DNA from 3 places in the Bacillus sp. C1 genome. Region 3 is predicted to be linked to each of the others. Evidence: predicted binding sites of a transcription regulator. Region 3 holds the regulator's gene; each other region holds the start of a gene.
The links. The regulator Rex, encoded in region 3, represses fermentation and respiration genes when NADH is low (regulators of the CRP and FNR family bind a similar motif). The targets are predictions, from matches to a motif close to TTGTGAAATATTTCACAA.

Region 1: the regulator Rex is predicted to act here: its motif matches at 1,550-1,567, upstream of ACX5JI_RS22640 (nitrate reductase subunit alpha).
Region 2: the regulator Rex is predicted to act here: its motif matches at 1,254-1,271, upstream of hcp (hydroxylamine reductase).

The regions. Positions count from the first base shown of each region.
Region 1 is NZ_JBTMZT010000013.1:51,576-54,867, reverse strand. It holds gene ACX5JI_RS22640 (nitrate reductase subunit alpha) at 1-1,421, opposite strand, end outside; gene ACX5JI_RS22635 (Crp/Fnr family transcriptional regulator) at 1,635-2,327, opposite strand; gene ACX5JI_RS22630 (NAD(P)H-dependent oxidoreductase) at 2,714-3,292, opposite strand, start outside.
Region 2 is NZ_JBTMZT010000011.1:7,305-10,596, reverse strand. It holds gene hcp (hydroxylamine reductase) at 1-1,190, opposite strand, end outside; gene ACX5JI_RS21270 (hypothetical protein) at 1,296-1,892, opposite strand; gene ACX5JI_RS21265 (hypothetical protein) at 2,175-3,292, opposite strand, start outside.
Region 3 is NZ_JBTMZT010000024.1:3,848-7,139, forward strand. It holds gene ACX5JI_RS26100 (ABC-F family ATP-binding cassette domain-containing protein) at 1-1,281, opposite strand, end outside; gene ACX5JI_RS26105 (redox-sensing transcriptional repressor Rex) at 1,466-2,095, shown strand; gene ACX5JI_RS26110 (YdiK family protein) at 2,120-2,314, opposite strand; gene ACX5JI_RS26115 (CPBP family intramembrane glutamic endopeptidase) at 2,318-3,061, opposite strand.

The DNA.
Region 1 (3,292 bases), on a different contig from region 3:
CCGTAATTTGCTAATGTTAAGTCATATACAGTTGTAACGAAAATGTCGCCTTCTTCTGTTCTGATCTTTTTCACTGGAATGGTACGTTCTAATATTTTGTTTCCATCATCAGAGAAGTAGGGGATTTGTACAGTTCCAACAGTATCTTCCATACCAAGTAAGGAAAGGCGTGGATCAATTGTTTCACCTGTTTGTTCATCTTCTAAACGCAAGTTCCATTTCTTTTCGTTATCCCAGCGTGAACCCATCGTGCCATGTGGGGTAGCGAAATCGTTCGTGTTATCGTTCCAAAGGACAGGTTTCCATTCACCTAGCTTTGTTTCACGGCCGATATCATTTGCGTTTAAGAAGCGATCGGCAACGAATTGGTCCCCTTGTTGTTGTAACGTGACAAAGAATGGGAAATCCGTATATTGCTTCGCATAATTTGTGAAGTATTCCACTTGTTTGTCTACGTAAAATTCTTGTAAAATGACGTGCCCCATTGCCATTGCAAGTGCACCATCTGTACCTTGTTTTACGCTCATCCATTCATCAGCAAACTTAGTGGATTCAGCGAAGTCAGGACTTACAGAAACAACTTTTGTTCCTTTATAGCGCACTTCCGCTAAGAAGTGAGCGTCTGGTGTTCTTGTCATCGGTACGTTTGACCCCCATGTCATAATGTAACCAGCGTTATACCAGTCGCTACTTTCTGGTACGTCTGTCTGATCGCCCCAAATTTGCGGAGAAGCTGGTGGTAAGTCAGCATACCAATCGTAGAAGCTCAGCATCGGCCCGCCCATGAGTTGCATAAAGCGGCTACCAGCGGCATGACTTAACATGGACATGGCCGGGATTGGTGAGAAACCAACATTGCGGTCTGGACCGTATTTGATCACTGTATATAGTAAAGAAGCAGCAACAAGTTGTAATACTTCATCCCAACTAGCACGAATGAATCCGCCTTTACCGCGTGCCCCTTTATACGTACGTGCTTTTTCAGGATTTTCTACGATGCTTTTCCAAGCGTCTAATGGTGAATTGTGATTTTGTAGTTCCTCTTTCCACATATTCCAAAGTACACCGCGTACATATGGATATTTCACGCGAAGAGGACTATAAATGTACCAAGAAAAACTTGCCCCGCGCGGACATCCTCGTGGTTCAAAGTCTGGCATATCAGGGCCAGTAGATGGGTAGTTCAGTTCTTGACCTTCCCAAGTTACAATTCCATCCTTTACGTAAATATTCCAGCTGCAAGAGCCAGTGCAGTTTACACCGTGTGTAGAACGGATTACTTTATCGTGTTGCCACCTTTTTCGATAGACGTTTTCCCATTCACGATCTTCATATGTTTCTTGTGTATGATTGTCGTTATAGCGATCTATTGGGGAAAAATATTTTAAACGTTTCATTAATGCTGAAGGTTTCTTTTTCATACTGTTCACTCCTTTATTGCGTCTCTCTTTCTTATTTTCACTATAAGAGAGCATGCAAAATAGAGATGTGATATCTATCACAGTTCAACAGATTGTCAAAAATCAGATTTGTAACACTTTTTGAGAAGTTGTGACATTTTTCACATCGAAGAGTGATTCTTTTTTTGTAGAGTAAGGGAGAAAGAAAAAAGAGTAGCATCTCAAATAGAGAGGCTACTCAATACTACAAATAGAGGTAGGACAATCTTCACAAGCAATTTCGCATTTTAAAAATTGTAGATCATGAATTGTGATTTTTCCTTTATGAATAGAAAGAATTCCTTGTTTTTTTAAATCATTTAACATACGGTTTACACTTTCACGTGAGGTTGCACAGAAATTCGCAAGCTCTTGATTCGTTAAAGGTAGATCGATAAGGATGCCATTTTCTTTTAATATGCCATAACTGTTTGTCATACGAATGAGTGTGGAATAAAGGGCACCTTTTTTTCCGTGTAATACTAAATCACGAAATTTTGTTTGCATTCTTCTTAAGTGTTCGCTAATCCATTTCATAAATTCAAATGCAAGAGCTGGTTTTTGCAGTAATGCCTTTTCTAAAGCATCCCGTTTAATGACTCCAACTTCAACAGTTTCAAGGCATTTTGCATTTAATAAATACTTTGCATTGTCTGTAAATAATGTTAATTCCCCAATAATATCGTCCTTTGAACAAATGCGAAGCGTTAACTCTTGTCCGTCAGCGCTAATTTTACTAATCTGTACTTTTCCAGAGCGAACGATATAAAGTTCTTTTGCCTCTATCCCCTCTTGGAAAATATAACTTCCTTTACTAATCTGTATTTTATATTCAACAGATGCAAGTAATTCCTTTAAGTCATTTGATAATGCCGTACGATTTGTCACAGCAATCACCTTTCTTTTTCAAGCAGTCTACTTCTTATTTTGGGTGTAAGCATGATGAAAATGCAAGAAATATCTTTTTACTATAAGTGATAATTTTATTTTTAGCTGTGAGCAAGCGCATTATTACCAATGAAAAAAGGATGTCTTTTAGCAGTTTATTGGGAAACAGGAGCTAAGGGGGACCTGTTTTTTTGTCGTTTGTTCGTCGATAGCCTTTGCCAAATGGTCGATATATTCAAATTTGCGCTGATATATTGTGAGAAATGGTTGTTATATTTGAAAGATCGCTGATAAAATTTCATTCACCATTTTTCTTTTATAATTTTGTAGCATTTCCCTTTCTTCACGACCTGAAAAAGGATGTCTTTTGTAGACACCCTGTTACTTTATTTAATCCATTCCACAACCATATCCATTGTTTGACGAGTTTTATCCCGTTTTGGTTCTTCCGCGCGATAACCGAAAGCAACTAACATAGACACACCAAATGTATCATTAGAGATAATTCCTTCTTCTTTTAAAATCGCATCTACTTTTTCTTGATGGAACCCTTCAATTGGGCAAGAATCAATGCCAATTTGGGCAGCAGCAGTCATCATATTACCGAGAGCGATGTATGTTTGTTTAGAAGCCCAATCAAACATAGCACGATCGTTTTCAAGTAATTGGAAATCGGATTGTTGAAATTCCTTATAAAAACCACGTTTCATTGTTATGACTTCCTCGGGGAGCTGCTGAATATTTTTCATAAAGTTAGAAATATAGGAAGAGTTATACATCATTTCTTCTTTTTTACGAGCTAATATAACGACAAAGTGGCTTGCTGTTTGTAATTGTTTTTGAGCACCCCATGCGACAGGGAGAAGTTTGCTACGAATATCTTGATTTTGAATCACAACAAATTTCCAAGGTTCAAAACCGAATGAACTTGGAGACAGGCGACCTGTTTCTAAAATAAAATGAAA
Region 2 (3,292 bases), on a different contig from region 3:
TCAGGTGCCTTTGGACCAATACGAACATCTTGAATCCCGAGACTAAATAGTCCTAGTAAAATCGCAACCGCTTTTTGTTCAAACCAAGATAAAACAATACTAACTGGCAATTCATTCACTTCACATTGAAAAGCATCAGCTAAAGCAGCCGCTATTTTTATTGTAGAAATAGAATTATTACATTGTCCTAAGTCAATGTAACGTGGAATTTCCGTACCTGGTACAACCCCATAATCCACATCATTAAAGCGGAATTTCCCACATGAAGTTGTTAAAATAACAGTTTCTTGTGGAAGTGACGTTGCTAATTCACGATAATACTCTCCACCTTTACCTGGTGCATCACAACCTGCGATAACAAAGAATCGCTTAATTTTCCCTTCCTTTACCGCCTGGATGATTTCTGGTGCTAATGATAATACTGTATGATGATGAAAACCCGTTACCAACTGTTCATCCGATTCCATATGTACTTCTGGAAGTGCTAGCGCTTTTGTAATTACTGGTGTAAAATCATCATTTTCAATTTTCTGTACGCCCTCAAGGCCAGCAATATCATATGAAAAGAAGCGATCAGAGTAGGATCCTTTAATTGGCATAACACAGTTTGTTGTAGCCAATATCGCACCAGTAAATTTTCCAAAAAGACGTCGCTGATCATACCATGCCTTACCGATATTTCCTTTTAAATGTTGATATTTTTTCAGCTGCGGATACCCGTGCGCTGGTAGCATTTCCGAATGCGTATAAATATTAATTCCTTTTCCTTCTGTTTGTTTTAATAATTCCTCTAATGCAAATAAATTATGGCCAGTAACAACAATGGCCTTACCCTCAACACAGTTTTGTGTAATTTGAACAGGTTCTGGCATACCAAAATGATTCGTATGCGCCTCATCTAACAGTTCCATTACCCGTAAAGCTGATTTTCCAACTTTCATAGCCATATCAATATGCTCTTGTTCATTAAAGTTAGAATTTGTTAATGTCATATATAACGCTTCATGAGTTGTAGCATCCACAAACGGATCTGTATATCCGAGCTGTGCAGCATGAGTACGATAAGCCGCGATTCCTTTTAATCCAAACACAATTGTATCTTGTAAACTTGCAATTGTTTCATTCTTCCCACAAACACCCATTACTTTACAGCCACCGGCCTTGGTTTGTTCACATTGATAGCAAAACATGTCATCCCACCCTCTCCTAATCAGTCATTACAACTAAATCGTAATATATATGAAGAAAAAAGGATGTGATATCAATCACAATAATTTATTAAAATTTGTGACACTTCATCTTGTTAACATAATATTTTTACTGTTCTCTTTGATTAATGCCTGTGCATAAGCATTCCCTTGAATAATATCCCGGAATTCTTTTAAAGAATACAAATGAGTTATTCCTTTCCGAGCGTGAATTCGAACAGGTACCCCTTGTAATGTATCGTGAAAAGGAAACGGGTCATCAATTGGTTCAATTGGAAACCCTAGTGTTAGTAAATACATATACATTCTTTTTGTAACAACAGCAATATACCACTCAGCTTTCATTTCTAAAGCATGGATAAATAAAATAGCTACGAGTCTCTTAAAATGCCCTCTTCCGCGCGAAATTTTCGCAATACTTAACTTTCCTATTTCATAAACATTTCTTAACCCTTGCACTAACTCATTTTTAGAAAACGGATAGAAAAACTCAGAATTAGATTGTTCAGGCTTCATATATCGAATGCACTCTACTGTACCGGTATATTGTCCACCTTCTATTAATAAAAATCGTGATGGATTTAAATTTCGCTCTACAAACATTAAATTTCGCTCTTCACAAAAATCTCCCCACAATTGCTCGAACAAAAAATGTTCTTCCTTTGTTTGAACACGCTGGAACATATTTCCCCGCCTTTCCCATCGACGTACTATTTTTGATAACGCTTTCACTATCTATCATATAAGAACAAATCTTCGTATGCAACCTAAAACTATTTACTACTTCATTATAGATTCTATAAACTAAAATGATCTCCTATTCAAGTTTTAGATTTATATAAAATTTTTACAAAAAGAAAAAATGATTCCTATTTATATTGAAAATACTTCATTCATAAAGTGTATGTGTAACGTTTCATATAAAGTACATAAAAAGAAATCCTTTTCGAAACAAAGGATTTCTTTTTATGTTACTGTAATTTTTAACCATTTCTCAAAAATTTGTACAAGACCATTCTGTCCTGCTAATTTTTCTTCTCCTTGCTTCGTTTTATATGGATATAATTGCAAAAAGATCCCGCAACCTGCTTCTATCTTCTTCCCATGCATATGACTGCCTGGATACACACAAATCACTTCATGAATCGCCCTTCTGTGAAAAACTCTTTTTCCATCCTGTTCTTCTACATATTTAATAGACCAATATTTATACATTTGTTCTGTTGCTTTTGTATTGCCTACAGGCTGAAAAATATTAAACATGGGGCTATATTTCACCTCAATAATAATTGAGGACTGGTACTCATAACGTTCTCCTTTCTTCACATAACAATCTAGACGAATGTCTGGCTTTTTCGTATCTTCTCCATTATAAAAATGACTGCCTTTACTAAGCGCGATGAGTGGATGGGTTTCAATAAGATCATTAAACGCTACATGGATTTGGATATTTTCACGATTTAAAACGATTGTCGTACCGTCTTGTAAACCATCTAGGTAAAAATAAGTTTGAATTTGTTGGCGCAGTGGAATTTCGTCTTTAAACTTCAATTGTTGCAATATAGAAATGATGATGAAAAATACATAATACTCATACACTAAAAACGTAGGTTTATAAACAAATAACAGTGCTGGAGATTGCTGATTATAACGCGGGAAAAACTCTAAATGGTATAACAATTTCTGATGCGTAACAGGTAACGAGTGCATCGTTATACTTGTTTTTTCAGAAATTCCTCGCCAAAATGATGAATTCAACATATTTCGAAAGTATAGTACAGCTTGGTGTACGATATGATCTAAAATTTTATACTCTTGTATTTTCACAGACGCTTTACGTAAGTCTGCCTCTTTCAGTAAATGGATATTTCGATATTTTTGCTTCTCTCTGTCCGTTACAGACCCATTATTTTCAATGGTATGCATAATTGTTTTCACAGATTGAAACTCTGCTTTTTTTGTATACATTACTCGCTCTAGTATATCAATTGTCTTTTGTAAAAAAACCTGCGCTTCAAGCAAATATTGATAAAATTGTTTCGTTGAAAATTTCAAAAAAGCATTCTCTACACTATTTGTTTGCT
Region 3 (3,292 bases):
AATTTCTTTTTCTGGTTCTAACGGATAATCGTCCCATAGCTCGTTTAAAACACGCTTAGATGATGTTAAGTTTGCCTGTTCTTGATCATAGTATCCAATGGATACATTTGAACCGAAAGAAACTTCTCCCCTTAACGGCTTCAACTTATTCACAATCGATTTTAATAATGTAGATTTTCCAATACCATTTGGACCGACTAGTGCGACACTATCTCCTCGGGTCAAACGCATATTTACATGCTCGATAACTGCTTCTTTGTCATACCCAATTGAAACATCCTTTACCTGTAATACGTCATTTCCGCTTTGTTTTTCGATGTCAAAGTGGAACGATGCAGATTTAGAGTCACCTAAGGGCCTAGTTAGTAATTCCATTCGGTCTAATTGCTTACGGCGGCTTTGAGCACGTTTTGTTGTAGAAGCACGGGCGATGTTCTTTTGAACAAAGTCTTCCAGCTTAGCAATTTCCTCTTGTTGTTTTTCATAACGTTTCATTTCTTGTTCATATAATGCAGCTTTTAAATCTAAATATTTGCTATAATTTCCAACATATCGTCTACTTTCTTTATTAGAAATTTCATATACTTGTGTAACAAGCTTATCTAAAAAGTAGCGATCATGGGAGACGATTAAAATAGCGCCAGGATAGCCTTGTAAATATTGTTCAAGCCATGTTAGTGTATCGATATCTAAATGGTTTGTTGGCTCGTCCAAAATGAGTAAATCTGGTTTAGTTAATAGTAGTTTACCAAGAGCAAGTCTCGTTTTCTGACCACCACTTAACGTAGAAATTGTTGTTTGGTGTGTTTCGATAGGAAAACCAAGCCCACTTAAAATGGAGCGAATATCAGCTTCATATTGATACCCCCCCTGATCTTTGTAGTTTAACTGTAATTGATCATAATCAGCGAGTAATCTTTCGTATGTAGTAGCATTTGAAAAGTTCTCTTCTTTACCCATCTCCTGTTCTAACCTTCGAAGTTTCTTTTCCATTTGCTCTAGATGTGTAAAGACGGTAAGCATTTCATCCCAAATTGTTAAAGAAGTTTCTAAACCAGTATTTTGGGCTAAATACCCAATCGAAACATCTTTCGGTTTTATAATTTCTCCACCATCGTGGGATAATTCGCCGGCAATTATTTTTAATAATGTAGATTTTCCAGCACCATTTCGACCAACGAGTGCAATGCGATCTTTTGTTTGAACTTCCAATTTAATGTTTGCAAGAATTGTTTCAGCACCGTATAATTTTGAAAGCCCGTTCACTTGTAATAAAATCAATGTTTTCACCTCAACTAATTTCTTAACTTTGCCATGTTTATATTTCTCAATCATACTAAAAATAGTGTATAGTTTAAAATAAAGAGAGAAGTCTTTTCTCTATTATACAAGGAAAGTCATAAGTGCTAAACTTCTGTATTTGTTTTCAGTCTATGAACAAAGATAGGAAGAGAGGAGAGATTACATGGATCAGCAGAAGATTCCACAGGCCACTGCCAAAAGATTGCCTCTATACTATCGATTTATCCAAAACTTATCGCTTTCTGGTAAGCAACGTGTTTCATCAGCAGAATTGAGTGAGGCTGTAAAAGTAGATTCGGCAACAATTCGAAGAGATTTCTCATATTTTGGAGCGTTAGGGAAAAAGGGATATGGATATAATGTGAATTATTTACTATCATTTTTCCGGGAAACGCTCGATCAAGATGATATAACACGTGTAGCGCTTATTGGAGTAGGTAATTTAGGGACCGCTTTCTTACATTACAATTTCACGAAAAATAATAATACAAAGATTGAAATGGCTTTTGATGTCAATGAAGAGAAAGTTGGAAAAGAAATCGGAGGAATCCCTGTATATCATTTAGACGAATTAGAAGAGCGTTTAACAAATGATATACAAGTGGCAATATTAACAGTACCTGCTACTGTTGCACAAACTGTAGCAGATCGATTGGCCGAAACAAATATACATGGGATTTTAAATTTTACACCAGCACGATTAAATGTTTCGGAAAATATAAGAATTCATCATATTGATTTAGCTGTAGAATTACAAACATTAGTTTATTTTTTGAAAAATTATCCACAATAAAACGCAGAGGAATCCCTCTGCGTTTTATTGTGGCTTTTTCTTTGTGAATTTTATTAAGAGAAGTCGAAGTGCCAAATTAAAGTCAATTGTCGCCATAACAGCAAACAGCAGTGTCCAAAAGTTCCAGATTGTATCTGTAACGTTCGTGATTGCATAACGTGTAAAGACACATCCAAGAAGAAAATACAGTGCTGACATGAACAATGGTGAGTTCCTCATATTTTAAAATCCTCCGATAAATCCTTGCATTTGCTCTGCTTTTTTAATCATTTCTTGTATTTGATCGTTACTTATTATTACTTGAGTGATTGCAACTAATGTATTCATTGCAACATGAGCCATAATAGGAACGATAATTCGCTTTGTTTTCACATATAAGAAGGCGAATACAAGACCCATGGCAGTATAGACCAGTAGATGCGTAAAATCAAAGTGAATTGCTGCGAACACAAGGGAACTAATAATTGCAGCGATAAAGAAGTTGAATTTTTTATAAAGTGTACCAAATAAGATTTTTCTAAAGACAATCTCTTCTAAAATAGGACCGATTATTGATATAACAATCAGGAACCAAGGTGTCGTCCTTGCGATATCCATTAACTGTGCTGTATTTTCAGAACCTGGCTTTATGCCTAGTAAGTGCATTTCGATTGTACCTGCAATCGTTTGAGAAAAGAGAGCTAAAAAGAAACCAATAAAGATCCAGCCAATTGTGGCAGGAATAGTAGCACGTTTTGTATTTAAGTGCCGATCGCGAATGTCTGTTCTGAGGAGCAAAAGTACAATGCATAATGCGATGAAAAAGCTAATGATTGCCCAGTGTCCAGTTAGTATTTGTAGTTTTTCTTCTCTAGTGAACCCCCTGTTATCATATAGTCCAGTTTTCAGAAGAAGTGGTAATCCAACAATGCCTGATAACTGCATCAGAATGTATGTAACTATAATCCACCAATATTGTTTTTTCAAACGGTTTAACCATCCTTTCTAACTCTAGTGTATGGGATAGGGGAGGATAGCATGTAAATACCCACCCGAAGATACATCATGTGAATGCATATTATGATTTTTTTGTAAATTTTTATTTGAAAATGAAATAGCAGACAGGAAAAAGTTGTATGTATAGAGAAAACAACTTAGGGTGTCTTTCATATTGTAACATACGATAAGTAGAAACGCAGATTCATATCGCAAAGGCTG